3 regions of the Paenibacillus sp. FW126-R14 genome follow, and region 1 is predicted to be linked to each of the others. Evidence: riboswitches for the same ligand, from Rfam matches in the RefSeq annotation. Region 1 holds a riboswitch; each other region holds the start of a gene.
What was found. Region 1 has a riboswitch for cyclic di-GMP ahead of AC3WRW_RS10020 (PilZ domain-containing protein). Riboswitches for the same ligand answer to the same signal wherever they lie in the genome.
Positions count from the first base shown of each region.

Region 2: linked by a shared signal. The riboswitch ahead of AC3WRW_RS20225 (hypothetical protein) and the one ahead of AC3WRW_RS10020 (PilZ domain-containing protein) in region 1 are both predicted to bind cyclic di-GMP.
Region 3: linked by a shared signal. The riboswitch ahead of AC3WRW_RS31005 (EAL domain-containing protein) and the one ahead of AC3WRW_RS10020 (PilZ domain-containing protein) in region 1 are both predicted to bind cyclic di-GMP.

Region 1 is NZ_JBYTBS010000010.1:143,825-154,213, reverse strand. It holds gene AC3WRW_RS10035 (fibronectin type III domain-containing protein) at 63-1,115, opposite strand; tRNA gene AC3WRW_RS10030 (tRNA-Arg) at 2,127-2,200, opposite strand; gene tadA (tRNA adenosine(34) deaminase TadA) at 2,300-2,776, opposite strand; cyclic di-GMP riboswitch class I at 3,036-3,122, shown strand; gene AC3WRW_RS10020 (PilZ domain-containing protein) at 3,214-3,957, shown strand; gene ychF (redox-regulated ATPase YchF) at 4,036-5,136, shown strand; gene prfA (peptide chain release factor 1) at 5,169-6,245, shown strand; gene prmC (peptide chain release factor N(5)-glutamine methyltransferase) at 6,260-7,129, shown strand; gene spoIIR (stage II sporulation protein R) at 7,273-8,028, shown strand; gene AC3WRW_RS09995 (L-threonylcarbamoyladenylate synthase) at 8,123-9,133, shown strand; gene AC3WRW_RS09990 (manganese efflux pump MntP) at 9,198-9,758, shown strand; gene AC3WRW_RS09985 (low molecular weight protein arginine phosphatase) at 9,809-10,389, shown strand, end outside.
Region 2 is NZ_JBYTBS010000034.1:3,944-14,332, reverse strand. It holds gene AC3WRW_RS20240 (family 78 glycoside hydrolase catalytic domain) at 1-4,579, opposite strand, end outside; gene AC3WRW_RS20235 (hypothetical protein) at 4,904-5,215, opposite strand; gene AC3WRW_RS20230 (copper amine oxidase N-terminal domain-containing protein) at 5,360-6,358, opposite strand; gene AC3WRW_RS20225 (hypothetical protein) at 6,862-7,077, opposite strand; cyclic di-GMP riboswitch class I at 7,133-7,223, opposite strand; gene AC3WRW_RS20220 (hypothetical protein) at 7,325-8,329, opposite strand; gene AC3WRW_RS20215 (sugar phosphate nucleotidyltransferase) at 8,379-9,752, opposite strand; gene AC3WRW_RS20210 (NAD-dependent epimerase/dehydratase family protein) at 9,846-10,389, opposite strand, start outside.
Region 3 is NZ_JBYTBS010000087.1:874-11,262, forward strand. It holds gene AC3WRW_RS30975 (hypothetical protein) at 1-425, opposite strand, end outside; gene AC3WRW_RS30980 (spore germination protein) at 553-2,226, shown strand; gene AC3WRW_RS30985 (GerAB/ArcD/ProY family transporter) at 2,223-3,317, shown strand; gene AC3WRW_RS30990 (Ger(x)C family spore germination protein) at 3,323-4,618, shown strand; gene AC3WRW_RS30995 (hypothetical protein) at 4,590-4,802, opposite strand; gene AC3WRW_RS31000 (alpha/beta-type small acid-soluble spore protein) at 4,864-5,076, shown strand; gene AC3WRW_RS31005 (EAL domain-containing protein) at 5,128-7,209, opposite strand; cyclic di-GMP riboswitch class I at 7,327-7,412, opposite strand; gene hxlB (6-phospho-3-hexuloisomerase) at 7,579-8,136, opposite strand; gene hxlA (3-hexulose-6-phosphate synthase) at 8,142-8,777, opposite strand; gene AC3WRW_RS31020 (winged helix-turn-helix transcriptional regulator) at 8,898-9,221, opposite strand; gene AC3WRW_RS31025 (YheC/YheD family protein) at 9,426-10,199, shown strand; gene AC3WRW_RS31030 (DedA family protein) at 10,273-10,389, opposite strand, start outside.

The DNA.
Region 1 (10,389 bases):
ATAAAATAAACGCCAGTCGCAGCGGAATCACTCCGTTACACTGACGTTTATTTTTCGTTATATTAATTTGGATTATATTCGTTAACTTCGAACGTTTCAATTTTATCGAACGCGACATAATCTTTGCGGCTGATAAACTTCGCAAGGTTATACGTTTTATTAAACGTGTATATTTCCGATCCAGTACCTGTCGCACGTCCATTATACCACGCGATAAACGCGTTAACGTCCGTCATAGGGAGATCATACTCCTTTTCGAGTCCGCTAGTTAACGTGACAACGAGTAGGGCTCGTCCGGCTGTTACGGGTGCCGTTGGAGTCGCGGATGCAACATTACTTTTTACGGATTCATTACCGGCAGTATCTACCGCACTTATTTGAAACGTATATAGCGTACCATTCGTTAGATTTGTAACAAGAAAGTTATTTGTTGCTACTGTAGTAAGGAGAATTCCGTCTTTATATATCTTGTAACTCGAAATGTCGGGTTCCGCATTAGCTGTCCATGATAAACTTACTTGAGTATTGCCAGCAGTTGCATTAAGTCCGAGTGGTGCTATTGGCGGCGTAGTGTCGACTGGAATAGCTAATGTACCGTAGACGTTAAATTCAAAAACATCGTCTTCTTGCCCATAATTTCTACTCACAAGAGCTACATAGCGGACACCTTGTTTTTTTGTGGAAAGAGTAAGTAATCGGCCATCAGTTGTGTGACCACTGTCTATGTAGTTTCCTAAGTAGCTACCATCACTTTTAAAAAGCATCATCGAGACGTTTGTACCTAAAGATGACTTTAAACGGAATGACGTCAACTCAGCATCCGCGTCCAATTTGTAAAGAACCATGCTTTTATTAATTCCATAGCCCATAATTCTATTTAGTGTTGATTCGTTGTTATCCGTCAGCAATGTAGTTGATTCGGAAGCAGCGTTATACTTTGCTTCTTTCACAACGTATCCTACTACAGGCTCCTCAAGATCTGAGGTGTTCATAACCTTCCCTGGTTTCCCATCAAGTAGACCGCCCGTGTAGTTAGTTGCCGCTTTAGCACTTACTACAGGTAATAACAATGAAATTACTAAAAGAAAAATTGCAATTCTCAATCTGTTTTTCAAAGTAAATTCCACCTTTTTCTAAAAATAAGTTACTCGGTGAATTTTACGTTATTAAACATAATATGTCTAAACATTTACAGTAAAATAATATAATATATGTATTTTATTAGTTAATTTCACGTAGCTCGTACATACTACGCGCGAAGCAAAGTCGCCAATCCTCACGATTTCCCCGCATTATTCGCGTATAATGCCGCCATTTTCGAGGTTACCGCACGCACTCATTGTGACGGTCGCCTGCGATAATGCGGCCGCGAAGAGTTCAAAGCGTAGTGCCTCGAGTATACGAAAACCGCCGTCTGCAATCAGAAGTAGGCATGTCCTATCGCGAAACCCAGCAAACGTGCTTGTATCAATTGCCGCAAGTAACTGTTTAAGCTGATCCGGACTGAGCGTCGCTTACTCTTTGTGATCAAAGCACGGCTGTTTAACGTTCTTGACTGGATTGATATGAACTTCTTTTCACGTGCCAAAAACAAAAAGTTAAATATGGTCCTCAAATCTCGCAGCTGAAACGCAATAGTGTAAGGCGACAAGTTGGGAGCGTCCTCTATATCGCGTCTAAGCTTAGTGCTCATAAATCTAACGTAATCGCGGACAACTTCGGTTGTGATCGCGCCAATATCCACTAGTTGTGGACAAGTTTGACCGATCCATTCGCGAAAATAACCCCAGTATAATACATAACTCCCCAACGTTCTCTCGCGCATGCCCTCCGCCTTCTTAGCAACATCAAAACAAATGGAACGCACTTTCAAGACCATACGAAGGCACTACGTCCACATTTCGGCATCCACTAGCGATTGATTTACCTTTCCGCGGATCAACATTACTCATAACGAAAACCCCCTTACGTTATTCCGTAAAGGGTCACATGAAACGGGTATTTAAACGGTGAATTTCCGGCATATAGTTCCGCAAATTTTCGTGTACAGACTGTATGCCTTACGTTCTCCTTCCGCTGAGCTCAATGTTAGCTAAACGTTGACCTACCGCGGATTTCTAAGCAAACGCGCCCGAGATGATTCGAACATCCGGCCTACAGTTTAGGAAACTGTTGCTCTATCCTGCTGAGCTACGGGCGCATAGCAAGGATTATGATAGCACGAAGCCTTGTGCGGTGCAACCTTTTGGGCGGCAGCGTGTAAATCTAGTGCCGCTAAAAAATATTCTCGCGGGAGCGCCTACTCCTTCCCCCGCAGCTTGCGGAAAAACTGCGTCAGCATAGTAGCGCACTCCGCCTGCAGCACGCCGCTGACCACATCGACCCGGTGATTGAACCGGTCCTCCTGCAGCAGGTTCATCAGCGTTCCCGCGCAGCCGGCTTTGGGATCGGTCGTACCGTAGATCACCTGCGGAACCCGCGCTTGGACGATGGCTCCCGCACACATCGGACAAGGCTCCAGCGTGACGTAGAGCTTGCAATCGAGCAAACGCCAAGCTTGCAGGTGCTCGCTAGCCTGCTTAATGGCAATCATTTCAGCATGAGCCAGAGGATCCAGCGTGGTTTCGCGAAGATTGTAGCCGCGGCCGATAATTTGACCTTGATGGACAACAACGGCGCCGATGGGCACCTCGCGAATGGCTTCGGCTTTGCGTGCTTCTTCAATAGCTGCTTTCATCCAGAGAATATGTTCATTATGCTCATTATGTTCATCCACAGGGGGACACCTCGCTAAAAATAATCTTATCCACATGTGTACAAAGAATCGAACAAATATTCGTTGTTAACAACCTGTGGATAACAATGTGTATAACTTAAAAAGTTGTGGATATGTAATTCTTTTAACATTCATACAACAAATACAATCCGTATGCAAGGGATTTAGTTGATAATAAGATCAGCCATCCGTATAATGAGAGATAACGTAGGTCTTTTAGACCATAAAGAACGAGATATGTATAAATTTCATTTGCAGGGTTCGATAATGGCAAACTTGCCGAAAGGCAAGGACGCAAAGCTGAGGGTCTACCGTTCCATGGAACTATGACAGCCTGGTTACCGAAAATCGATGCTTTTTTGGGTTGAGGTAATAGGCTGTTCCCGCGGTAAAGGGGCAGTCTATTTTTTATATACGGAGCACGGAGGAAGGTGTTGATGAACAAAATGGCGAGCAGGCAGAAAGCTATGAAGTTTTACGGCAGCAAAGAAGGGTACGATGCTGAAGTCATGATTGAAAGCAAGGCGATGCTGAGCAAGGACGATTTCGTAGCCACAGGCGTGCTTACTTATGCGCTCGGCGATATTATCGAGGTGGAGCTGCCGGAATATGATAATTTTGCGCTGGGCGATAAATGTAAAATGACCGTGTATACGAGGTCCGGGCTGTTTGTCATGGAGACAACGGTCGTGGCCAAGGAGCAGGGCTCTCTCATTGTCCTGAATCCGCCTGAAAACCGCAGGAAGTTTACGGAGAAAAGGGAGTTCCCTCGCGTGGATGTGAAGAATGAGGGGCTGCTTTTCGGACTTCAAGACAAAAATAAGCGAAATAAGCATCAATTCGATGATCCAATCCGGTTCTCTATCAAAAATATATCCGTCAACGGCCTAGGTTTCACAATCAATGAGAATGCTATGCTTGAAAAGGTCATACAAAAGCATTCCCAGCTTGAAGTGGAGTTGATTTTGGGCTTTTTGGTGCCATGTACAATGGAAATTGTCCGGCAGGAAAAAACGAATGAAGGCTATTACTACGGGGCAAGCTTTACCGCCATACCGGAACAGAAAACGAACGCGCTGCGCGGCTTTATTTTAAAAAATCAGATCGAAACCTACTTCGTCCAGAAGCGGGAAAATGAAACGAAAAAAGCGCTGGAAAAAAAGTCTGCGGCTAATCAGTAGCCTTCAGGCTTTTTTTTGCGTTCCAAGTACTATATAATAAGAAGGATGATTTTCGAAAATTAAGGAGTTGTAACTACAATGGCTTTGAAAGCAGGTATCGTCGGTCTACCGAACGTAGGAAAATCGACATTGTTTAATGCAATTACACAGGCGGGGGCAGAATCTGCGAACTATCCGTTCTGTACGATAGATCCGAATGTCGGGGTAGTTGAAGTACCGGACGAGAGATTGCACAAGCTGGTAGAGATGATTGTCCCTAAAAGCATTGTCCCGACAGCCTTTGAATTCGTTGATATTGCGGGTTTGGTAAAGGGTGCGAGCAAAGGCGAAGGGCTTGGAAATAAATTTTTGGCTCACATTCGTGAAGTGGATGCGATCGTGCATGTTGTCCGTTGTTTTGAGGATGATAATATTACCCACGTATCCGGTAAAGTGGATCCGATTGGCGATATCGAGACGATTAATCTCGAATTGATTTTGGCTGACATTGAATCCGTAGAGAAGAAGATCGAGCGCTCCCGCAAAAACCTGAAAGGCGGCGACAAGAAGGTTGTAGCCGAGGTTGAGTGTCTGGAACGCATCAAGGAAGCTCTCTATAACGATCTGCCGGCGCGCAGCATTGATTTAAGCGACGATGAGAAGCTGCTTGTACGCGATCTTCATTTGCTGACCATGAAGCCTGTGCTTTATGCGGCAAACGTGAGTGAAGATGAAGTGGCAACAGCGGATGAGAATCCGTTCGTCAAAATCGTTCAGGAGTACGCGGCGAAAGAAAACAACGAAGTTGTTTCGATCAGCGCGAAGGTAGAGTCCGAGATTGCTGAACTCGAGGACGAAGAAAAAGCGATGTTCCTGGAAGAGTTGGGACTTCAAGAGTCCGGCTTGAATAGATTGATTAAAGCAGCTTATCGCAAGCTTGGCTTATATACGTATTTTACGGCCGGGGTGCAGGAAGTAAGAGCTTGGACGATCCGCAAAGGAACGAAAGCTCCTCAAGCGGCTGGCGTGATTCACACGGATTTCGAGCGCGGATTTATTCGTGCCGAAGTTGTGTCTTATACGGATTTGGTAACGGCCGGCTCCATGAATGGCGCGAAGGAAAAAGGCCAAGTGCGCCTGGAAGGCAAAGAGTACGTGGTGAATGACGGCGACGTTATGCATTTCAGATTTAATGTGTAAACCATAAAAAATAAAGAAAGGAGTGATCCGTTATGTTGGATCGACTTCAGTCCATTGTGGACCGCTATGAGAAATTAAGCGAACTGCTGTGTGACCCGGATGTAACGAGTGACACGAAGAAGCTTAGAGAGTATTCGAAGGAACAATCTGATCTTCAGGAAGCCTACGATGCTTATAATGAATATAAGAGCGTGACCGAGCAGCTGGCAGACGCGAAAGCGATGCAGAACGAGAAGCTGGACGATGAAATGCGTGAAATGGTGAAAATGGAGATCGAAGAGCTAAGCGAACAGTCTGCTAATCTAGAAGAACAGCTTAGAGTGCTCATGATGCCAAAAGACCCGAATGACGATAAGAACGTCATCGTTGAAATTCGCGGAGCGGCAGGCGGCGATGAAGCTGCGCTGTTCGCAGGCGACTTGTACCGGATGTATACGCGTTATGCGGACGGGCAAGGGTGGAAAACGGAAATTCTCGATGCTTCCGTCAATGATTTGGGCGGGTTCAAAGAGATTATTTTCATGATTACGGGCAAAGGCGCTTATAGCAAGCTGAAGTTTGAGAGCGGAGCGCACCGTGTACAGCGTATTCCAGTAACAGAATCAGGCGGACGTATTCATACATCAACGTCCACGGTTGTTGTGATGCCGGAAGCGGAAGATGTTGAGATTGTCATTCATGATGCGGATATTCGCGTAGATACGTTCTGCTCCAGCGGAGCAGGCGGTCAGTCCGTTAACACGACGAAATCAGCGGTTCGCGTAACGCATGTGCCTACGGGCATCGTTGCGACGTGTCAGGACGGCAAATCGCAAAACTCCAATAAGGAGCAAGCGCTTCGCGTACTGCGCGCGCGGATTTCGGATAAGATGCGCGAGGAAGAGGAAGCGAAATACGCGGGCGAGCGCAAGAGCAAGGTTGGAACGGGAGACCGTTCGGAGCGAATTCGCACGTACAACTTCCCGCAAAGCCGGATTACGGATCACCGGATCGGCTTGACTTTGCATCGTTTGGAAACTGTTCTAAACGGGGATATGGCGGAGATTGTGTCCGCACTAACCATTGCTGCACAGTCCGATGCTTTAGATAAAGGGGAGCAGGCAATGTGATGCCGACTGCCTCGATGACGATTAGAGAAGCCTATGTAGAGGCTTCTTCTTTTTTAGGGAAGCTGGGCGTAGCGGAAGCAGCTTCCTGTGTGGAGCTTTTGCTGCAGCACCTGCTTGGCTGCAGCAGGACAGAACTGCTGTTCCGTTTCCAGGAACAGTTTCCGGTGGAGCTGGCGGATGCCTGGCGCCAGCTTGTAGAGAGGAAGGCCGCGGGCGAGCCGGTGCAGTACATTACCGGCGAGCAGGATTTTTACGGCCTTCCGTTTGCGGTGAGCCCGGCCGTGCTGATTCCGCGGCCGGAGACGGAGCTGCTCGTGGAAGCTTTGCTCCACGAGGGCTCGCGTCTGTTCCCGCAAGGTGCTCCGCTGCTTGCGGATGTGGGCACCGGGAGTGGCATCATCCCGGTGACCGTGGCTCACGCGCGCCCGGACTGGCGCGTGGCCGGCAGCGACATCTCCGCGGCAGCGCTGGAGATGGCCCGCTCGAACGCGCAGCGGCACGGCGTGGCTGCGCGGGTGGAGTGGCTCGAGGGCGACCTCCTCGAGCCCTATATCAAGCGCCGGATCGCTCCGGATATACTGGTGTCCAACCCACCGTATATTCCTGATGGCGAGCTCCCGGCGCTGATGCCGGAGGTGCGGCTGTTCGAGCCGCACACAGCTTTATTCGGCGGTGTCGAGGGACTCGACTTATACCGCCGGATGATTGGGCAGCTGCCGCTGCTGCCGCGAATCCCGACCGTGGTCGGGTTCGAGGTCGGCATCGGGCAGGCGGAGGCTGTCGCGGCGATGCTGCGGGCCGCCGCGGATTGGGAGCAGATCCGGTTCGTGCCGGATCTGCAGGGGATCGATCGCCATGTGATCGCGATCCGGGCGCTCCTATGATTCAGCTCAGGGAATCCCCGCTGCAACCGAGCCCGGCAAGCGACTCTATCAATCCTATCAAATTTAAATAGATTACTAGGTTTAGCCTCTCCTCTTTTTGCCTATACTGGCTAGTAGAAGCGAAAGGAAAGGGGCTTTTCCTTATGGTAAAAAGAACGGATCGTCATTCATTTAAACATTTATTATTCGTGGCTTTTGCACTTATTGTTATGATTACTAGTTGGGAATCCAATCGTACGAATGCGGCGGTGATTTCGCCTACGATACCGGAAGAATCTATTCGCCTGCGGATTCTAGCAAATTCGGACTCTGCGCAAGATCAGGCGCTAAAGCGTGAAATTCGAGATGCGATTATTGCGCGTATGCAGGATTGGGTTATTGGACCTCACTCACTGGATGAAGCGAGAGCGGTGGTAACGGCTCATTTACCGGAGTTCGATGCGCTTGTCGGGCAAATGATCGAAGCTCGGGGTTATACTTATACGCATACGGTTGAGCTTGGCAAAGTCCCTTTCCCTACCAAAATGTACGGTAACGAAGTGTATCCGGCAGGTGATTACGAAGCGCTTCGCGTCACGATTGGCAGCGGGGAAGGTCAGAACTGGTGGTGTGTGTTGTTTCCGCCGCTTTGCTTTGTGGACTCTGTTTCCGGAGAAGCTGTGGCGGCAGCGGCTGTCGTAGCCAAAACGGAGGGCCAAGAGAAGATCACAACTTCACCTTCGGCAACAGCCAAAGACAGTAAAGCAGCTCAGACAACGGTTAAGCAGGGTAAAGAAGCTAAGGCAAGCACAGCAGGCACATCAAGCACAAAAGAACAAGTGCAGCCCGCCGGCTCGCAGCCTGAAGTGAAGTTTTTTGTCTGGGAAATGATCAAGAAAGTGGTTGCCTGGTTTAGTTAATAAATTGAATTTAATTCGGAAGTAAGGATGATAGCTGGTGACAAAGTATTGGAAAGTGGATCCTGAGCAGGGAAGCGGTAGGGGTGGAGAATTGATGGAAGCGGCAGCGCTTCTGAGGAGCGGAGACACCGTCGCTTTCCCGACAGAAACGGTATACGGCCTTGGTGCTGACGCTACGAATACCTCAGCGGTTGAACGTATTTTCTCAGCCAAAGGACGGCCCTCCGATAATCCACTGATCGTTCATATCGCGGATACCCGGCAGCTCACAGGTTTGATCGAGCCTGCTTGCGTCACGCCCGATCATCGCAGTCTTATGGAAGCTTTCTGGCCGGGTCCTCTTACTATTGTGCTGCCTGTGAAACCAGGCGGCATTTCGCCGTTGGTGACGGCCGGTCTTACGACGGTAGGGATAAGAATACCTGATCATCCGGTAGCTCTGCAGCTGCTTCGTGAAGCGGAGCTTCCTATTGCGGCGCCAAGCGCCAATCGTTCAGGCAGACCGAGTCCGACACTGGCATCGCATGTCAGAGAAGACCTTGACGGTCGAATCGGAGGCATTGTGGACGGCGGAGGAACGGGTGTCGGAGTCGAATCGACGGTGATTCAGCTTGTTGAGGGCCAGCTGTATATACTGCGTCCTGGCGGTGTGACGGCGGAACAGCTGCAGTCCGCGCTGCCGGCTATTCAAATTCATGAGCCGGAACGGGAAGATGTGCAGGCTTCGGAGACGCCGCGTGCTCCGGGCATGAAGTATACGCATTACGCGCCGAAGGGGTACATGCATATCGTTTTTGGCGACGATGCAGAGGCAGTGTCTGCTTGGATTCAGGGTGACATTCATGCAGCCAAGGCAAGAGGGGAATCGACCGGTATCCTTACTTTTGAGGAAAGAGCTTCCCGCTTTGAAGCCGATTTGGTGATTGCCTGCGGATCGTTAGCTGAGCCGGAAACGATTGCCCAGGAGCTGTACGCTGCATTAAGAGAATTCGATCTGCAAGACATTCATTATATCGTCGCAGAGGGCTGTCCGGAAACGGGAATTGGTCAAGCGATCATGAATCGTCTGCGCAAAGCGGCAGGTCATCGGCTTGTACGCGTTTAGCTAGCATGATTCCCAGTTTGTCCGCATATCTTGGTTAAGAAAGCGGACAAGGGGGATCGTACTTATGCTCTTAAATGACGTTGACTTTGGGCAGATCATCACCATATTCATCATGGCGATTGCTCTGGGCTTGGATGCTTTTTCCTTGGGGATCGGCATCGGCATGAAGGGGATTCGCTTGATGGATATTTTGAAAATAAGCATTGTGATTGGTATTTTCCACATCATTATGCCGTTGATGGGCATGTTCATGGGGCAATATGTCTCGCACTTGCTAGGCAATGTCGCTACAGCGGCCGGCGGATGTTTGCTTATTCTTTTGGGCTCCCATATGGTGTACAGCTCGATTCGCGGGGAGGAAGCGACTTCTTTCGATCATAGATCGCTATGGGGTCTGACGATTTTCGCGCTTAGTGTCAGTATAGATTCGTTCTCTGTTGGGGTGTCTCTAGGGATGTTCGCGACGGATATTTTGCTTACGGTGCTTGTGTTTGGCTTGTTCGGCGCTTTGCTTTCCATAGCCGGATTATTGGTCGGAAGGCGGGTTAACGGTTGGGTTGGCGAGTATGGCGAGGCGTTTGGCGGACTTATTTTGCTCGCGTTTGGGATCAAGTTTTTGCTATGATACAATACAGGTAGAGAAGGCTCTGCCTTTAAAACTTTTAGGAGGAACTCATGTTGCGAATTCTATTTGTCTGTACAGGAAATACGTGCCGCAGTCCATTAGCTGAAGGTTTGCTGCGTATCAGGGTGCATCAAGAAGGACTTGCGGCGGAAGTTCGTTCAGCTGGGGTATCGGCGATGACGGGCGCTCCGATCTCCCTGAACAGTGCATCGCTCCTGCAAGAAGCGGGCTTCACGGAGTCCATTAGCTCGTTGGCGATTCAGGAGTCTGAAGTGAAGTGGGCAGATGTTATTTTGACGATGACGATGGGGCATAAACGCACGGTGATCCAGCGATTCCCGGCTGCAGTCGAGAAAACTTTTACGCTCAAAGAATATGTAGAGGATGACCATCATGTCCTGCAGGCGATTGAGGAAAGGGAAAAGCTTGTGACGGAAGTTCAGCTCAAGCAGGCTCTGTCGCAAACGGTGACGCTCGAAGAAAGAAATCGTATTTATACCCTTGAACATGCCATTCCGGATTACGATATTTCCGACCCGTACGGGGGTTCGCTAGAGGTTTACCGGCAAACGGCGAAGGAAATAGGCGGGAGTTTAGATAAATTAGTTGCAAAGCTTCGACAGAAAGAGGG
Region 2 (10,389 bases), on a different contig from region 1:
CAGCCTGCAGCTTCGCTTTCGAGCCAACCGGATACTGTCCTTTATGAGTTCCCTCTTCAGCAGCATCGTACTTGGCTTTGGCGTCGGCAATCAGAGCAATCAGCGCCGCTTTATCGACAGGAGCGGTAATTTGCAAGCTGTATGCAGCTCCGGCTATTTCCCTCTCCACACCCTTAGCGTTAGCGACCAGCGCATCTGACAATGTGATCGCAGCCGGATCCGATGAAGACGACTTCGCTCTCCAGTGCAGCTTTAACATATCTCCGTTTGAGCGGCGGTCTCCCCCGACAATGGCGGAGATGATTCTGACCTTGCCCGGATGTTTGACAAAATCGGAAGTGGCAGCGATCTTCAAATCATCGTTCAAGGATTCCGCCGACACAAATTCCAGTCGCTCTGGATCATACGCAAAAGTTAAATCTTGAGCGTATACGCTGTCGCTTACATTCGCAAAGCTATAAGTGACATCAAAGGATTGGCCTGCACGAACAGCCGAAGGTCCGCTTAAAACTGCTTGTTCGGCAGCATTGTAAAGTTCCAATTCGGCCAACTGGAACCGGAAGACGGTATCATCGTGAGGCATCGGCCCGAGCTTCGTAACAAGTACTCTGACATATCTGGCATTTACAGTATCAAAGCTGTATTTCTGAGGCTGACCTTCAGGATTCGCCTGCCCTCTGATCTGTTTCACGACCTTGTAGTCACCCGTTTCCGATTTCACTTGAATGTCAAAATCAATCGGGAAGGATGCCGTATGTCCGTCGGTCGTCTTCGAGTCCGTTCTCGGGAACAGGACGAGATTGTTGAACGATTTCATGCTGCCCAAGTCAACTTCAACCCATATCGGATTGTTCGATACATCCTGTGAGTTGAAGCCTTGACTGGAGTACTTTAAATTCAAATTTCCATCGGTCAAATTGGAAACTTTCCAAGTCGGGCCACTCTCTAAAGAATTATTGCTGCTCGCTTTTTTGCCCAAAGCCAAATTGGTACCACTGGATATAAATAGGCTAATCGACGATGAAAGTGTGGCTCCGCCGTAGGTAACTTCTGCCGTAAGCGTCGCGTAGCCAAAACCCACCGCTTTCACTTTTCCTTCTGCGTCTATTGTCGCTACATTCGTGTCACTGCTCTTATAGATGATCTGAGCTTTAGCTGGATCAACAGCAACTCCATTTTCTGTTCTCGCGTCAACATGCAGCTGAGTCGTTTCACCAACTAACATTTTCGTTTGATCAGCGCTTAAGCTGACCGTACTTAATGGACTTTCTGCAATCGTCAATTGAGAGGCGAACGAATAGCTGCCGGACCCTACCTCATACACGGCTTTGCCTCCGTCCATCTTCACAAAACGGATGCCCTCCGCCTCACGGGCGCTTATTCCGCCTTCAGTAACGGTATCCTCCTTATCCGTAGGCACGTAAACGGTCGCTGTGGTATTCACCGGAATTGTGACATTCAGTTTGAACTGTTTGTCCTTGAACTTCCAATCGCTAGAAATTTTCCCATAGACCGAATCAAAGCCCGCCTTCACGTATTGAAGTCCACCGCCCACAGTCGGCTGAATCACGGTATGTTTGAAGCCCGGCTTTTCCGGATCGGCTTCAATACCTGCCGCAAATCGGAACATCCACTCTCCTACGGAGCCAAGCGAATAATGATTAAACGAGTTCATGCCTGGATCGTTAAATCCGCCTTCCTTCGTATAGGAATTCCAGCGTTCCCAGATCGTCGTCGCACCGTTTTTAATGCTATAGCCCCACGAAGGGTACGTGTCGTTCGTCAGCAAGCGATAAGCAACATCGGAATATCCCGCCTTAGTAAGCACAGGGAGCAAGTAACCTACCCCCAAAAATCCGGTAGACAAATGCCAGTCACGGCTTTTGATTCGATCTACGAGGTATTTGGCCGCAAGCGGCTGTTTGTCCTCAGGCAGCAAATTCATTTGAAGCGCCAGCACGTAGCTCGTTTGCGTACCTCCTGTAATGTGGCCGTCGGCAGTTACAAATTTCGTATTAAATGCAGTCTTAATATCGTTAAATAAGGATTCATATTTTTGCCCATCGGCATCTTTGCCAATGATTTTGGCCATTTTTGATAAAAGATTTGTACTATAAGCAAAATAAGCCGTGTTTACAACATCTGTCGGCGTATTATCATCAAGATTCAGCCAATCGCCGTAACCTCCGGTCGGCCGTATGAGTCCGTTGCTATTCTTCTTCATATAGTCAATCCATTTGACCATTGAATCATAATTGTCTTCAATTACCCGTTTATCGTTATAGGTTAAGTATACCGTCCATGGAACGATAACTCCGACATCCCCCCATCCGTTAGTTCCTCTGCCAGCGATACTGACATAAGGCGCTACATCCGGATAGGCTCCGTCCGTTCCTTGTCCGGACACCACATCCCGCATGTACTTTTCAAAGAACATCATCGTATTCATATTATAGCTCGCGGTTCGGGCAAAAATCTGTGCGTCTCCGCTCCATCCCATTCGTTCATCACGCTGCGGGCAATCTGTCGGAACGCTTAAGAAATTGCCTTTTTGCCCCCAAACAATGTTGCTGTATAACTGATTCACCATACTGTTCGAAGTTTCGAATGATGCCGTCGGTTCCGTATTCGAATGGACGACCACACCCGTAATGCTGTCTAACGCCGGGGTACCCGGATATCCGGTTACTTCCACATAGCGGAAACCATGGAATGTAAAATGCGGTTCGTATACTTCTGTCCCTTCGCCTCTCAGCGTGTATTCATCCGTCTGTTTCGCCGTCCGCAAGTTAGCCGTGTAAAGTGATCCGTCGTCATTCAACATTTCGCCAAAACGCAATTGCACGTTGGTTCCGGAAGGTCCGTTCACTTTTAACCTCGCCCATCCGACCATGTTTTGCCCCAAATCAAAAATATAAGTACCTTGCGCGGGCTGCGTAATGACTTTGGGCTTTAGCTCCTGAATGGCCTGAACGGTCGGGCCCGTTTGCGCGATCAGCTTACCTTTGAAATCACTTGCTTGCACCGCGTTGATCCAATTTGTATCATTGTATCCAGGTTTGTCCCAATCATGGATTTCATTGCGGGCATCGTACGTTTCTCCCATCAATAAATCGTTAGACAGGATAGGCCCTGTTGTGGCAATCTTCCAAGATGAATCGGATACGATCTTTTCTTTCGTTCCGTCCTCATATTCTAAGTTCATTTGAAGCAGCAGCTCCGGCTGCACGCCATACACATATGCCCCCGCCATCGCTACGTGTCCGGAATACCATCCCTCACCCAGCAATGCTCCTAAAGCGTTGCTTCCATTTGTAAGCATCGGGGTAACGTCGTAGGTCTGGTATTGAACAAACTGGTTGTAGTCCGTCCAACCCGGAGTTAAATAATCTTCCCCGACCCTCTTGCCGTTCAAGCTCAATTCATACAGACCGAGTGCGGTCGCGTATACGGTCGCCTTCTTCACCGGCTTCGTAACTTGGAAAGCTTTGCGAAGCTGTGGAGCACTTTTTACTTTTTGATTAAACACAAGATCATTGGTCAAATCCTCAAGCACCAATTGACCGTTCTCAATTTTGCCGCCGTCAAATGCTTTATTGTCCGGATTTGAGAAATCTTCCGCGAACAGTACTTTCCCTTCCTGATCCTTGATGACAATATTATCGAAGCTTGCGCGTTCATTCGTTGTTCCATCTTTATGCTCCCTAAACCCGATTTTGCCGAATCCAAAGTGGTTATCGACCAGCGTATCGACCAGCTGTCCGTTCACGTAAGTGGAGATTTGACTGCCTTTCACGTCGATTTTCAAATGATGCTGCGTATTGAGCTCTTTCCCCTTCGGGATGATGTTTGAGACGTTGACATTTTTCAAAACGGCCGGGCTGCTATTCCAAATGTGCGGTCGGAACTGCATGTAACCCTTTTGTCTCACATCCATCTGCCACATATAGAAATGCGATGGATCCTGCGATCCGAATATAAATCCGGCAGCGTCCTGCAAGAGCGTGAAGTCCAAATCGATCGTATAATTAGGGATATTCGGAATTTGTTCTTTCGGAATGGTAATCCAGTTTGCCTGCCAGTCCGTTGGCTGCAGCAGTCCCATTTCCCAATACGCCGACTCACTCCAATCCGAACTATGATCATCCTGATCCCAAACCCGTGTTTTCCAGTAATAACGCTGGCCAGATTGAAGTGATTGACCGCCATATTCCAAATTGACGGAGAGCTCCGAATTTACCTTTCCGCTATCCCACAGATCCCCTTGATTTTGTGCCAACATATTCGGACTGGAAGCGACCAGCACTTGGTAAGCTGTCTGTTTCTGCGAGCGAGCGCTTGATTCCAACTGCCAGCTTAATCGTGGCTTTAACGTATCCAGCCCCAGCGGATTTACAGCTTGCTCCGTCTTTAAATTTTTGATTTGGATGGGCATGGAGCTGATTTCGGCGGCGCTGGCCTTACTCACTCCGTCTGCATCGGCAAAAGCCATCCCCGGCATCAATATCGTGGAAAGTAGAGTACCGCTCAACAAAAATGATAACGCTTTCTTTTTTTGTTTGCCAAACTGATTGGACATAGAATTTACCTCCGCTATACCTTTTTTAATACCTTTTTTACAACTGTTTGTCCATCATCTGTAGATATGATGCGCTTACAAAGAAGATCCTGTATATGCGTTCTCGCCCCCCTTCTCAAACCTTACTTACTCAATTTATTATAAAGAAGGATTTCTTCCATTTATAGGCATCCAATTTTTAGAATAGGTGTATATTCTTTACCTTTGACCGGGGGAAGGCATCAAACAATCCCCTACATGCCGTTGTACTAGAATAGCAAAAAAACCGAGAACCCTTTTCTAAAGGGAGTTTCTCGGTTTTTCAGAACAGGTTTTTACAACTTATTAAATGCCTGGATAGCCAGGGGGATATGGATAGTAAGAATATGGATATGGATATGGATACGGATACGGGTAAGGATACGAATAATAAGGTTGAGTTGTGCTCCATATCAGAGGGGCTACAGCCCAAGGGAGAAAATCTACGCCGCCGACTCCAGGACCCACAAATTCCGGACCAAATCCCGGTCCATGCCCGATTCCGGGACCATGACCAAAGTGCCCTGGCCCTGGGCCTCCCAGTCCGCCATGTCCGATGCCTCCGCCATGTGAACCGCCTACAGGCGGACGAAATTCTTCATTTTCAAGTTTCGTCATTTCAGGAATCACTCACATTCTTGTGGTAGTAGTTTATAGCCTAATACACAGTATGTGTGTGAATGCCTAGTTGGTGAATGATTCGCAGAAAATAGGCGAAAATAAACCGGAAGCTATCCGTTTATGGAGGCTTCCGGTTATGAATTAGTTGGGTTTGATTTCCGCTTTTACTTTCGCTTCTTCATCCGCTTTCTTTTTTTCATACAGTCCCCTGTAGGTATCGACAATGCTTGTATCATACTCATTATTCTTTAGCTTTGTCTCGAAATCGTTCATAAGCTGATTGAATGCCTCATTTGTTTGTGCGATTTTTAGATTGGCCTCATCACGTAAACTTTCATCTTTGGTAGCTTTATATTGATCCAATAGCCGCGTAAGTTCATCATGACTTTTCGTTTGGAGCTTCAGCAGTTGAGCTACTGTTTCGTTATTAATCGAGTCAAAAGAAGGCTTCGTGGAAGCTCCGCCACCCGCTCCTCCACCACCAACGGCACCGCCGCCTCCTACTGCTGGAGCTGTCGGCTCAGGTTTAGGAGTCTCCGGCACTTTCACCTCAGGAGCCTTCTTATCCGAAGAACTAACGGCTGAAACCGTGTAAGTTTCAGGGTCCCAATGAATCGTTTTGCCAACAGACTCAGAGAAAAAGCGAATAGGCACATAAAGGCTGCCATCGACAATGTAACCTGGCAAATCCTCAGGCGGATTTTTCGCAACCCCATCAAATACATATGAAATCTTCTCTTTATAAACATTCAACTTGCTGGCTGCCAAATTCGCTTTGTCTGGCTTCTTCTCATTACTTTTCGAATAAACCTGCGTGTTGAGCTTGTACTCTTTGATATTAATTTTGTCTGTTTCCTTAGGTTCGGAAATCGTAACTGTGTAAGTATCCGCATCCCATTTCACCGCTTTATCCAGGGAGTAAGAAATGAACCTGATCGGGACATACGTACTGCCTTCATAAATAAACCCCGTCTGACCTTCCGGCGGCGCATACTCTTTGCCGTCAAAAGTGAAATGCATAGGTACTTGATACACATCCACATCAACAGGAGCTTGCGCGGCGGATGCCCCGGTACTCATTCCCATGAATAATGCTAAAGATAATCCTGCTGCGGCCTTGAACCGATTTTTCACTTTCATTTGATCCACACCTCGTATATTAATTTGGTTGTAACAATTTTTTGGCACTGTTTTTATCCAAATACTAAGCAATAACTAACTATCCAACATGCCGCGGTACATCAAAGGTTATAAGTTCACATTTTTTCTCAAAACATAGCGCTAACTTTGCAGGGATATAAGAGCATCGATGAGAATCAAGGATAAACGACTTCGTCGTCCTTTCAGGACGGGCGCGTTTGTCAAGGTAGATGCGAAGCAAAAGTATAAAACTTATACTTTCTTATCTACTAAAAAATAGCTGCTTATAGCGCGCAAATGAGGTGCGGCATTTTGATCAATGGAATGAACGAAAACAAAAACAATCGCTTTTTGATGTTTAAAGGTTGTTTATGGGGACTGCTTATTATGATCCCGTTCTGGGTGGTATGTATTTATCTCATAATAAAGTACTTGTAGTCGCTAATGCCTGCATGCCTTTTAAACATAAAAAAAGCACCCTATAGGTGCTTTAATCAATCGAATTATGATAAACAAACCTGTCCAATACTTTCATGACCTTTTTCAAAACGCTGAACATCGTCTGTCATACAATAAGTACTGGAAACTGTGTTTTGAGGAAACTCATTTGCAAACATAGCCTCAGCCATCTGATCTGCTTGTTTAGCAACTGCAAATATACTAACATAAAAAATACACCCCACAATCCAAAGAATAGTCAACATGGTTAACCAAAACATATTCTTCTCTACCTCCCAAAGGTTTGTCCCACATAAGAATCAGACGGAGGCCGTAATCGGCAGCTGGCTGACATACCGGTTCTTTTCCCAGTTTAGTCCCTGTAGCTTTGCGTCACTGACTTTCATCAATTTTGCCATTGTCTTACGATTTATGTGATTGTCGTTTATAGGATTATTTTAGCAAACAATACAGATGTAGCATGAGCCGTCCGAACCATTATTTGGATTTATAAACGGGTCGGTGGAACTACTTGTTTGAAAGAGCTTTTTCGATCTGACCAATTGCACTGTTTTGCGCCGCTTGCTTCATAGATGCATAGGATTGCTTCCAGCCATCAATCTCGCCAGAGCCTACCCCAGCTTTCCCCGCATCCGAAAGGATTGCATTAAAGCCAGAGTCACACTTAGACTCCGCATCCACAAATTTTTGCATAAACGTGCTTTGCAGTTCTTTAAGGCCTATATCTTTATTGCCTTTCTTCGCATTTACTACGCTGGAGACAAGAGAGCTGATGTTGCTTTGGCATGTATTTTTTAGCGCATCTAGTTTGGAGTTGTAGGTTTCTATAAGTGTAGGATCTGGTGTAGGATCTGGCGTTGCTTCCGGAGAGGAGTCTTTTGGAGTCGATTCCCCTTTCGGTTGCTGAACTACTTGCTGACTTTGATTCGACTTTTTCTTATCCTGAAGCTCTTTTGCTATTTTTTTTCGCTCTTCCGGGTCCTCAATTCCTATGAGTTCAATTGGGTAATCAGGATCAAGGATGTGCAGAGCCTTGCCATATTGTTTGGTTATGGATCGAAGGGCTTCTATCTCATCATTAGTAAGTTTAGAGAGGAGCAAGTCGCGAATTTTCTGTTTTTCATCATTAGATAAATCGCTTTTCGCCTCGCCAGTGAGGTAGTAAACCTCTTTCAAACTCAAACCGGATTTCAATAAAATTGCTGCTGCATCTAAAGCATCCTGCGTCTTTATTGGTTTGTTTGCAAACTGATTGGCTTTGTCTAAAGGGGCATTCAGCAAAGAAGGAAGAGCTGGCTCACTTGAGGATGAAGGAGATACTTGGCTCCCATCCTTTGCTGATTCATGCTGCTCATTGCCAAGTGTTTGATGTCTCTGCAGAATATCCTCAACACGTATGGACTTAATTTGATAATAAACTACGATGGAAGCAGTCAGAAAAATTCCAACAATTAAACTGCTGATCCCTACTAACCACTTTTTCCAAGGTTTTAAAGATTTCCAGCGCTTCATGAGTTGAATCACCTCCTTGCTCTTCCTATTTATCAAGCCCGTAAAGCGATTATAATCTACTTAAACAATGATCTTGAATCTCACCCCAAGTCATTAACAGACGGGTAATATCCTCTTCAACTAATTCACTTCCAGTTTGTACCTCAATAAATTCCAGATCTGAAATCCCTCTAACGGCATGCTTGGTACCAACTGGGATATGCCAGACATCTCCCGCTTTGACAGGAATCAAGCGATCATTGATAACAATTTCGCCTTCACCTTTCGTAAAGTTCCAAACTTCGCTTCGTTTAAAATGGATTTGATAACTGGAATTTCTACCGGATAATATACAGATTCTTTTTGTTAATACTTCATGTCCTGGGGAGTACCGCGCATAGTCTAAAACCTTATACCAACCCCAACGCCTCTCCTCGAACATAGGCCTCTCATCATAATTACCTAGCAGCTCCTTAATCCGAGGGCTAGCGCCTTTCTCTGTGACGAGAATACCATCTGCACTTGCTGCGACTACTACATTTGAAAGTCCTAGGACAGTAACCGGAATATCCAGCTCGTTAACAATATGGGTATTTGATGAATCTTTACTCATAATTCCTTTACCCATTACATTCGTTGCCATTTCTTCAGTTAAAGTGTTCCAAGTACCAAGATCTTTCCAATACCCTTCATAGGGAAGAGTAACGATATGATTCGCTTTCTCAACTACTTCGTAATCAAAACTTATTTTTTCCAATTTCCCATATTGCTTTAGAAGCTCTTCATATTGAATAGGCATTCCTTTTTCTATTAATAAGGAAATCAAATAATCCAACTTAAAAGCAAAAACCCCGCAATTCCAAAGTGCATTTTGTGCAATCAAATGTTGGGCATACTCTTCCGTAGGTTTTTCTTTAAAATGACTTACTTTAATAAATGAATGATTATCAATGTTATTTTCAGGAATTATATAACCATACTTTGAAGAAGGATACGTTGGTTTGACACCAATTAAAGCAAGATCTGCACCAGATTGCGAAAGTACTCCTTCGAGTTCTTTCACTTTCTCAAAAAAGCCGTTTTCCACGTATGGATCTACAGGTAAAATGGCAACAACTTCATTTAAACTAGTTTCCTCAATTGAATAAAGATAGGTTGCAGCCAGAGCAATTGCAGGGAAAGTATCTCTTCTTTCCGGTTCTACAATTAATGAAACACTATTCCCCAATTGACTTTGGATCATATCCACTTGAGCTTTTCCAGTAGCCATAACAGAGTCGCTATCCAATCCAACAGCTTCTAATTGGCCCCAGACACGCTGGACCATTGATTCATAGTCACTGTTTTGGTTCTCTAACACTTTAAGAAACTGTTTAGAACGAGAATCATTAGAAAGGGGCCATAGCCGTTTGCCTGAACCGCCTGATAGTAGTACAAGTTTCAAAGAATCTCCTCCAATGAGAATAGTCACAGCGGACATAACTATGCATAATTTGAGCAAAAAATAAATCGGGGTAGCCTAGTAGCTACTCCCGATTTATTTTTTAGTCAATCTCATTTTATAATATTCACAATACCAATCCGTAAATCTCTGTAAACCAATTTCTATTGAAGTCTTAGGCTTAAACTCAACCACCTTCTCTAATAATTCCGTTGAAGCATACGTAACAGGTACATCACCTGGTTTAATCGGTTCAAATAATTTATCAAATAAAACCTCTCTGCCTAATGAAATGCTCAGGCATTTCTCTAAAGTTTCAATAAAAGTCATCAACTTCTCCGGTCTGTTATTTCCAATATTAAATACTTTATGAGGGGCATTTTCCACGGCCACAGGCGGGTTACTGAGCAGTCGTTCAATTCCCTCCACAATATCATCAATATAAGTAAAATCACGATATAGATCATTGTCAAAATCACCGTTGTTGAAGATCTTGATTGGCTCACCTGAAAAATATTTCTGGGTAAATCCAAAATAGGCCATATCTGGACGTCCTAATGGCCCGTATACAGTAAAGAAACGTAGCCCGGTTGCAGGAATCTTATAAAGATGGCTATAGGTGTGAGCCATTAGTTCATTA
Region 3 (10,389 bases), on a different contig from region 1:
TTGTCGCTTCCTCCCTGTAGTGTAAAGTTAGTGATATAGTGGTTTTCGCTTTCAAGGATCACGTTTATTCTTTTTCCCTGATGCATTTCAAGCCACTTTTCCGCTTCTTCATTCTCCATATCCTCATGATGAAAAGTTTGTGTTTTTAAATATTCAATCATAATAAAATGGGAGATCTTTTCTTTGGCACTGTATAAACCGTTAAGGACTTCTTCATTACGAATGGTATAACACTTGCTGATTTTTTCGTAACAGACATAAGTGTCGCCTTTTAGATCCTCAAACTCCTTTTTATCCAGCTCGACAGCCAAATATTTTTCCTTTAAAATGCGATCGGCTTCCTCCAAGGAATATCTATGGGGGATCTTCAACACTTTATATTTTTCCATTAACTCTTGCAAAAAAGAATCCAACAGCGTCTCCATTCGCAATCCTCCTCAAATTTTAAAAGACAGGCGCGCCGCACCTCACGCAAAGCGCACATAATCCCCCCGGTAATTGGGAATGTTATGCAAATCAACCAACTAGCTTGCTGCTACAGGAGTCGGACATATGAGCAGATGGAAAGCATTCAAAAAATATATCATGGCAGATTTGTCTTCGGATAAAAATGCTTTTTCTATAGGAGGCTGGGGAGACAAGCCGGATGCTCAAGCAAACGATGATGCTCCCGAAATTGTCACACCTCAGGACGCCGTCAACGCAGAACCCGGTTATCTGTCGTCCCATCTCCAAACCAATCTCGTTTGGTTTAAGCAGCGTTTTTCCTATCCTCAAAGCAAAGGTCTTGTCGTTCGCCGGTTTAAGCTCGGACGCTCCTCCTTCCAAGCCGCCGTCATTTACATAGACGGACAAGTAGACTGGGAACATTTAAACGCAACCGTACTAGTGCCTTTAATTACGCTGGACATAATGGACGACGTCATTTCGTTTGATGCAACTTCGCTTATTGAGGAAATTGTAACGGAAGGTCAGGTTACCGCCTCAAATACGTGCATCAATATTGAAAACTTTATTCTGATGGGCTTTGCGGCCATTTTCGTCGACGGATTGGATACAGCCGTTATTGCGGAAATCAAAGGGTGGGAAAAAAAGAGCATCGATAAACCCATTACGGAAACCGTTGTCCGCGGATCTCTAGAAGGGTTTACGGACGATATCCAAACGAATTTGTCCATGATCCGGCGAAGACTGCGCACTTCGGATCTCATGGTGGAATGGCAGCAAGTGGGTACCCTTTCGCAAACCGAAGTCGCTATCGTCTATTTGAAATCAATTGCCAACGCAGACGTTGTCGCAGAAACGCGGAAGCGGATAACCGGTATCCAGTACGATTACATCAGCGATAGCGGTACGATAGAACAATTCATCGAGGACCGCCCTAATTCCTTGTTTCCAACGGTCATGAGCACAGAAAGGCCGGATCGCGCGGCGGCGCAAATTGCAGAAGGCTATGTCAGCATCATTGTCGACAATTCGCCTTTTGCCTTGATTGTCCCTGCTAATCTCCCCCTCTTTCTGCAAACCGCAGAGGACGCCAACCTCCGGTGGACCCATGGCAGCTTTATACGCATTATTCGAATGATCGGGTACTTTCTGTCGTTATATTTGCCCGCGATTTATGTAGGAATCGCCAATTACCATCAAGAAATGATTCCGACTCCCCTGATTACCGCCATTGCCGGTACACGGGAGACGGTCCCGATTCCGGTTGCGGCAGAAGCTTTTATGCTGGAGAGCATGTTCGAACTGATTCGCGAAGCAGGCGTGCGGATACCCAGTGTCATTGGTCCGACCATCGGTATCGTCGGTGCGTTAATTCTTGGTCAAGCTGCCGTCCAAGCAAATATTGTCAGTCCGATCGTCGTTATCATCACCGCTACGACAGCTTTGGCCTCCTACACGATTCCGAACTACAATTTGCAGTTTGCCTCACGGATTCTGCGCTTTATTTATTTGTTGTCCGCTTCCGTTCTCGGTTTGGTCGGTGTTGTTCTGGTCTCCATCCTGTTTCTGTCCTACCGGGCAACCATCCACTCTTTTGGCGTGCCCTTGCTTTCGCCGATCACTCCCCATCGGCAGAGCGACGATACGCTGATCCGGGGAGCCATAACCAAGCAAAAGTTTCGGCCCTTTTCCATTCGGCCCAAAATTCTACGCAAGACGCCCGATTCGCCAACCGAAAGTCCAAGCGCGTCAATTAAGCGAGAGGAGGAACAAACGTGAGACAGCATCACATTGGGGTTCGTGAGGCATCTTCCATAGGAATACTATTTGTCATCACCAAAATATTCCTGCCCTTTCCCCGCTCCATGGCTGAACTGGGAGGAACAGCGGCCTGGATCATCGTTCTCATCAGCGCGCTGCTCAGTCCTTTGTCCTGGTGGGGAATCCGCGGTGTGATCAGCAACGGGCGTAAGGGATCCTCGCTCGTTACAGCGACCGAAGAGATTTTAGGTCCTTATCTGGGTAATTTGATTAATTTAGCCTACTTTATCTTCTTTTTTTTGATCACGTTTATCGTGCTTCGGGAATTTTCAGAAATACTGGCAACGGATATTCTGCCAAGAACCCCTTTGAATGTGACCATGTTGTCTTTGCTCATTCCCATCTCCTTCGTGGCTTTTTATGGGATCGAAACGATCGGACGAATATCATGGTTTTTTATTGGTCTGGTCCTGGCCAGCATCGTTGTGCTGCTTCTGGGTGGACTGTACACGCATACAGAGCCAAATGCCTTAGCCCCTTTCTGGGGAACGGGCAAATCCCGGGTATTTCAAATGGGACTTGTTAAGACCTCATTATATTCCGAACTTCTTGTTCTCGGTTATCTGCTGCCAAAAATGCGGAAAGAAACGGAATGGGCACGCACGGCCTGGTGGTGTCTAACCATTTCTTCCGTTGTTTTGTTATGTGTAATGATCGTCAGCCTTTATGTATTTCCATACCCTACCGTTTCAAGGATTAACACGCCGCTTTTCGAAATCAGCCGTATTATTAATTTCGGACGGTGGATTCAGCGGGTTGAAGTTTTGTTTCTAATCGTTTGGCTGCTGTGTACCGTCATCAAACTGGCCATAGGCCTTTATTGCAGCTCCTCTACACTTGCACAAATTCTGCGGCTTCCCACGCATCAACCGCTGATCTTTCCGCTTTCCATTCTTGCCTTCAGTCTCTCGCTGACGCCGAAAAGCGAAATGGCCGCAATAACTTGGGATGTAGAGCTGCTGCGCAAATATGGGGCTATTATTTCCATATGCCTGCCTATCCTTACATGGTTCGTAGGCGAAGTGCGAAATAGGCGGAGAAAGATGTGAAGAGCATGGTGCGAACGTTGAAAATGATGCTCATCCTGGCTCTGTCGGTACCGCTGCTGTCCGGCTGCTGGGATCGGGTTGATCCGGAGAATATGGCTTTCATTGTCGCAATTGGCGTCGATCCGGGTCCTAAGAACGATTACATGTTCACTTTTGCTCTTGCGGTGCCCAAACCCGTGAATGCGGCCGGCGGAGGCAGTCAAAGTCCCACCAATAAAAAATTAATTACCGTGTACACGGTAGAAAGCTCAAACATCGCATCTGCTTTAGTTGCAAGTCAAAGCTTTATCGCCCGCAGGCTGACGCTTATTCATGCAAAAGCGTTTATTTTTGGCGAAAGCATCGCCCGCAAAGGTCTCATGCCGATTCTGAGCGAAGTTGTACGCAATCGCGAGTTTCGCCGTTCGATGTACGTGATGACGACACGGGGCGATGCCGAAACCTTTATCCAAAACATTTTACCGACCACTGAAACCGATATTAGTCTCTGGATTGAACTCGAATTGGATCCCAATGATATGGGCTCCCTCATCCCGATCAAATCCCGCTTCAACGACTTTATCTTGGATATTGAATCCGCTGGGACCGGAGCCATTACGATTCAAGCCTCTCCCCGGCTCGATATCCGCAAAGGTCTTTCCCAGATGCCTGCTGAGGGAAGCGATTCTTCCAGCTCCGGTACGTCGCAGCCCATCATTGGAAAACAAAATGCCGGCAAAATCCGAAGGTACGGTGAAATTCCTCTAGAATTTTATGGCTCCGCCATATACAAGGGCAGTAAGCTCGCAGGCTTCCTTGACGGTTCAGAGACACTTATCCTGAATATGCTAACCGGCAGTTTTAAGAAATCCATTTGGGATTTCCCTGACCCTTCGGACAGCAGCCTGAATATCAGCATGATCGTAAGCCCTGAGAAACAAACCCGCATGCATGTAAAGCGGAATAATGACAAAGTTCATATCGCCTTTGATATCGACATGGAAGGAGACTTGGTTAGCGTTCAATCCAAAGTAGACTACACAAAGCCCGAGAACACTAAGAAACTGGAACGCTTAGTTCAAAAGCAGCTGCTGGAACAATCCAACCAATTGATCAGCAAGCTGCTGCATAAATGGGAAAGCGATTGTTTCCGAATCAACAACTATCTCAAATCGTCTTTCTCCACCCTCCAAGAATGGGATGACTTCAACTGGAGAGAACATATTAAGGACGCCCAATATGAGGCGAACGTCAGCTTTAAAATGCGCAGGTACGGTGATCAAGTAGGTCCCGCTATTGAGGGAGATGCTGCGCGTGATTGAGATTCTTATGCATTTTGGCCCAACCGCATTTTTTTCTCTTTGGGGCAGCGTCTACATCGGAAGTCTTGTCCCTTCGCTCTGGAAACAGAGAAACTACCGGGGCGCGGTTGGCATCGGTCTGCTTGCTGGCATGACCCTTTTTCTCCCTACCGTATTGGCAGTTTTCAGATAAATGTTGTTCCATGTATAAGACTTCCTTACACTCCACAAACTACGATTACACCACAAGAAGGAGTGATTAGATCATGGCTAACAACAGTAATACTTTAGTAGTACCTCAAGCAAAGGGAGCTTTGAACCAAATGAAATATGAAGTTGCTCAAGAGTTGGGCATTCAACTTCAACCGAACGGCTACAATGGACACCTCGCTACGCGTGATGCAGGTTCCATAGGTGGCCACATTACGAGACGCCTTGTCCAAATTGCGGAGCAGCAATTACAAGGCTACAGCCGCTAATCATTGTAAAAAGCGAAGTCGCCTGGGAGCCCCCGGCGACTTTGCTTTTTTTTATTGATTCAATAATTGCACCAGGCGGTGAAGGTGGTCGTTATCCTCTTTCGTAAATTCCAAACCATACCGGTTCCTGTTATTCTCTACTTCTTCCTTCCAAACGATATAGCCAAATACACGGATGATTTCAGTGAAAACCTCAATCTCAAATTCAAAAATAATGTCTTTACTTACCGCTAAAGCTAAATGTGTTAAGAATTGAAGTCCCTGAGCCCCGATATCTTCAAGCACCACCTCTGTCTTCCCTAAACTCAGCTCCTTGTCTTTGATTTTAATGATCGTCATTTGTGCGCCTATTGGGAAAATAAGCTGATCCTGAAAATAGTTCTGCCTGGTATCGGTCCCCATCCGTTGATTGATTTGGCTAGGAATCAGCACCTCTTTTGCTAACAGATTTTTAAATTCGTCAATCGGGACTGGTCTGCTAAATAAGTATCCTTGAATTTCATCACATTCATGTTGTTTTAAAAACATCAGCTGCTCCATGGTTTCGACACCTTCAGCAACAACTTTCAGCCCTAAACCTTGAGCCAAATGGATAATTGATTTTACAACGGCAGCATTAGAAGGGTTGGTTGTTACATCGCGAATAAAATACTTGTCAATTTTTAATACGTCAGCGTTGTACTGCGTTAAATAAGCAAGCGAAGAATAGCCTGTACCAAAGTCATCTAAAGATACTTTAATGCCGAGTGCCTTTAGCTCCGAAATGGTTGACTCAACTAATTTTTGATTTTCCAGAATGGAGGTTTCGGTGATTTCGACTTCAAGCCAATGGCCATCAACCTGTGTTTCCTCCAGTATTTGCTTTAAACTTTGGATAAAATTTTTGGATAAAAACTGACGGGCGGACACATTGATCGAAATGGGCACAAAAGAAATTCCTTCCGATTGCCAGGATGTGATCAGCCTGCAAACGGTCAGCTCCACCCAATGCGTAAGGGGAAGGATTAAGCCCGTGTCTTCGGCCAGGGGGATAAATTCCGCCGGCGATAACATTCCCCATTCCGGATGGTTCCAACGGACCAAGGATTCCGCACTCACAATTTTCCCTGATTTCAAATCGATTCGCGGTTGAAAATACAATTCCAGCTTATTGTCATGGATGGCTAACCGGAGATCTTTTTCCAATGTGAATCTTTTGAAACTGTCAATATCCATGATGGGGTTATACAACGTATACCGGTTTCCCCCTTTTTCTTTTGACCGGTAAAGGGCTATATCTGCATTTTTCACCAATGTTTGCGCATCCATTCCATGCTGTGGGTAAAAACTGATACCTAAACTCGCCGTAATATAATGCTCATAATCATCATTCAGAAAAGGGCTTGCTTCAATATGTTTAATGAGGTTGTCCGCAAGCTTCTCCACGGCTTCGTTGTTTTCGAACTGCTTTTCCAGCACAACGGCAAATTCATCCCCCCCTAGACGGGCAACAAAACCTTTATCATCTATATATTGAACCAATCTAACCGAAAATTCTTTGATCAATTGATCTCCCAATCCGTGTCCAAGCGTATCGTTAATATTTTTAAATCTATCCATGTCGATATAAATGAGAGCTATGACGTATTGATTTTCATTCGCTTGCTCGATGAATTGTTCCAGTTTTTTTTCAAAAAATCTGCGATTAGGCAGATCGGTTAAATAATCATGATAAGCCATATGTTCAATAATCTGTTCATGATTTTTTCGCTCCGTAATATTGAATGCGTACCCAATTAAACCTTCTTCCGACGGGAAAACGCTAATCTCGAGCCATTCTTTTGTCGGTTCATAGTAATCCTCGAAAATAACGGGAATTTGCTCTGCCATCGCCTTATGATAATTATGATAAAATTTGGTGCCCACAGCTTCGGGGAGCACATCCCAAATATTATTTCCAATAAGTTCGTCGCGTGTTTTTCTTACAAAATACTCCATCGACTTATTGGTATATTTTAAGTGCCAATTCCGGTCTAAGATTAGAAAACCATTCGTAATATTGTCGAGAATCGATTCGCTTGACGGCAGGTCAATTTGATAATGAATGTGATCTTCAGGATCTTTTTTGGATGCTCTCTTTTTAAAAAATTTCATTGAATGTACCATCACCTTATATCTTCTAGTATGAATAACTTGCAAAAAAAAAGCAGCTTACTCGTATACTTACCGAGCAAGCCACTTTTGTTGGACGAAACAGCGTTGAAGTGGTATATCGGTAGCTGGCTGACATGGGATTGACTCCTTTAGTCCCTATAGCTTTGCGTCCCCATTTTTTAATGGGTTTGCCTTTATCAATTAAAAAACTGCATGAATATGTCATTACTATATTAGGTCTTTTTTCCCATTATTACAATATAGCATGACTATTCTCATAGATCATTTCCCATATTCTTGGCATTTCCTAATAAAAAAAGCCCACTCTGTGCGGTTGCAAGAGTGGGCTTGACTGCGATTTTTTGCTGATTATTCCAAATTGGCATGACGGCCGAACAGGGTTGTGGAATCGTACCCTTTTTTCTCCATTAACCGCAGGATGACCGCGTCAAAAAATAACAAAAGCGTCTGTTCAAATAACGAGCCCATAGGCTGTATCGTGGAGTATTGGCTATTCGACTTATCTTTGGGAGAGCCGGGAAGCTTGACCGTTAGGTCCGCCAGCTGCCCAATCGTTGATTCCGGGAATATCGTCACTGCCGCGACAGTCGCCTGCAAGCTTTTGGCTTTCTCTCCCATGGCGATAAGACTTCTGGTTTCTCCGGAACCCGATCCCATGAGGAGCAAGTCGCTCGCTGTTACGTTAGGCGTGATCGTCTCTCCCACAACGTAAGCGTCCATTCCCATATGCATCAGCCTCATGGCAAAAGCTTTGGCCATCAAGCCGGATCTGCCGGCCCCGGCTAGAAAAACCTTGCTGGACGCCAGCATTCGCTCAACAAGCAGATCAGCTTGCACGGCATCCAACCGGTGGGCTGCCTGCTGCAGCTCCTCAAGGATGAGGGCTGCATACTCATTCGTTCTCATCGGCGTTAAGATCCTTGTTTGATCAACTTCTGCATCTCAGCGGCAGCGGCCTGCTTGTCTTCTTGTCCGGTAATTCCTCCGCCGACAATAACAAGATCCGGGCTCGCTTGGATGACTTCCGGCAGCGTGCTTAATTTAATGCCTCCGGCAATCGCTGTTTTGGCCTGCTTGACAACACGCTTGATCGTCAATAGATCTTCAAAGGAATTTTTACCGACAGCCTGCAGATCATAACCTGTATGCACACAGATGTAATCCACGCCAAACGCGTCGATTTCTTGCGCACGCTGCTCAAGATTTTTCACGGAGATCATGTCCACCAAAATTTGTTTGCCTTGTTTCCGCGCTTCTTCAACAGCGCCTTTGATCGTCATGTCTTCCGAAGCTCCCAATACGGTAATAATGTCCGCTCCTGCCTCGGATGCTTTCATGACTTCATAACCGGCAGCGTCCATAATTTTCAAGTCAGCCAGCACTCTCAAGTTTGGAAAAGCTTCTTTGATTTCCTTAACGGCGCGAAGCCCTTCATTAATGACAACCGGGGTGCCGATTTCGACGATATCTACATAAGGCTCCACTTCTTTCACCAACTGTTTGGCTTGTGGGATGTTGACAAGATCTAACGCTAATTGAAGCTCCATGGATGAGTCACTCCTTCTATTATGTTGTTCACGGAGCCTATTGTACGCCGATACTTTTCAAAAAGGAAGTACGCACTATTTGGTGACGTAGTACCCATTTGGATACTATGGACGACATTTTTAAACCTCAATCCGTTCCTGGTGCTTCTCTCCCCAATTGGCCATCACATGCAGCACGACCTCCATCGTTTGGCCATATTCCGTTAAGGAATACTCGACTTTCGGGGGCACTTGAACGAAGACTTTCCGGTGGATAATACCGTCATCCTCTAATTCGCGAAGCTGTTGGGTCAGCATTTTTTGCGTGATATCCGGCATCCCCCGTTTTAATTCGCCAAAGCGTTTGACACCGTCCATCAGATGGCATAGAATGACCAGCTTCCATTTGCCGCCAATCACTTTCAAGGTCATTTCTACCGAGCTCTTAAAGCGTTGATCTCCCATAGGGTAACGACTCCTTCGTATACGATTATTATTCATCTTAATTGGCGCAACTTTCAGTTGCAAACAGCCTTTGATCCAAACCTGTGAATTTATTTTAATTTTGCCGGCTAGACATTTCTCCAAGTCATTCCGCTCCATTGGAATATGATAATAAACAGATCAGTAAGACGTATGTTTAGTAAATTTCCAAAATGAGGTGCTGTCATGTCAGCGTACCGCGGGAGATCAATAAGCAGTAAATGGGTCAAAACAAAGGTTCTCTTATTGAACAAAGAACTTCGGAATTTTGTCCCTGATACAAAAATCTACAATCAAGCAAACCTGCTTGCGATGCTAAATAAACATAAGATGGTTTATGTCAAACCAACGACAGGCTCTGCCGGCAATGGCGTTATCCGCGTAGAAAAAACAAAGCATTACAGCTTTCAAAACAGACAAACCATAAGAACTTTTCCTACGTTCCAAGGTTTATTTACGGCTCTAAACAAATCCAAGCTAAACAGAAACTATATGATCCAACAAGGCATTCACCTGTTGAAACATCACAATCGAATATTCGATATACGCATCATGGTCCAGAAAACGCCAAAAAAAACGTGGGAAGCTACCGGGTATATCGGCCGGGTTGCTCATCCGCGCAAAATCGTAACGAACTTTCATAATAGCGGCAAACCGCTGCCGTTAGAATTGCTGCTGGGCTCCTACTTACAAAACAAGAAAAAAGATGATTATATCACATTCTTGCGCCAGCTGAGCTATAAAATCGCCGTGCATTACCAGAAGGTTTATCCTGGATTCAAGGAAATCGGTATTGATTTCGGCGTCGATAAAAAATTGAAGCCCTGGGTATTGGAAGTGAACACTGCACCGGATCCCTTTATATTCAACCAACTGAAAGAGAAAAAAATGTTCTTCAAAGTGCTGCGTTATGCACGGGCAAACGGCCGATTTTTGCCTGCCAGACGGCGGCGCAAGTAGGTTGGTTTCGCATCAAAATAAAAACACCTTCAATCCCGGTTACCCGGTGAAATTGGAGGTGTTTATTTGTGTTTTATCGGGAGAGCCGCCGCTGCGCAGCCATTCGCTTTACTCCCATTACGCCAATGGCGGCTATCCCCGCCGCGACAATGATCCACAAGGGATGATGGAAGTGCAGATGGTAGTGGCG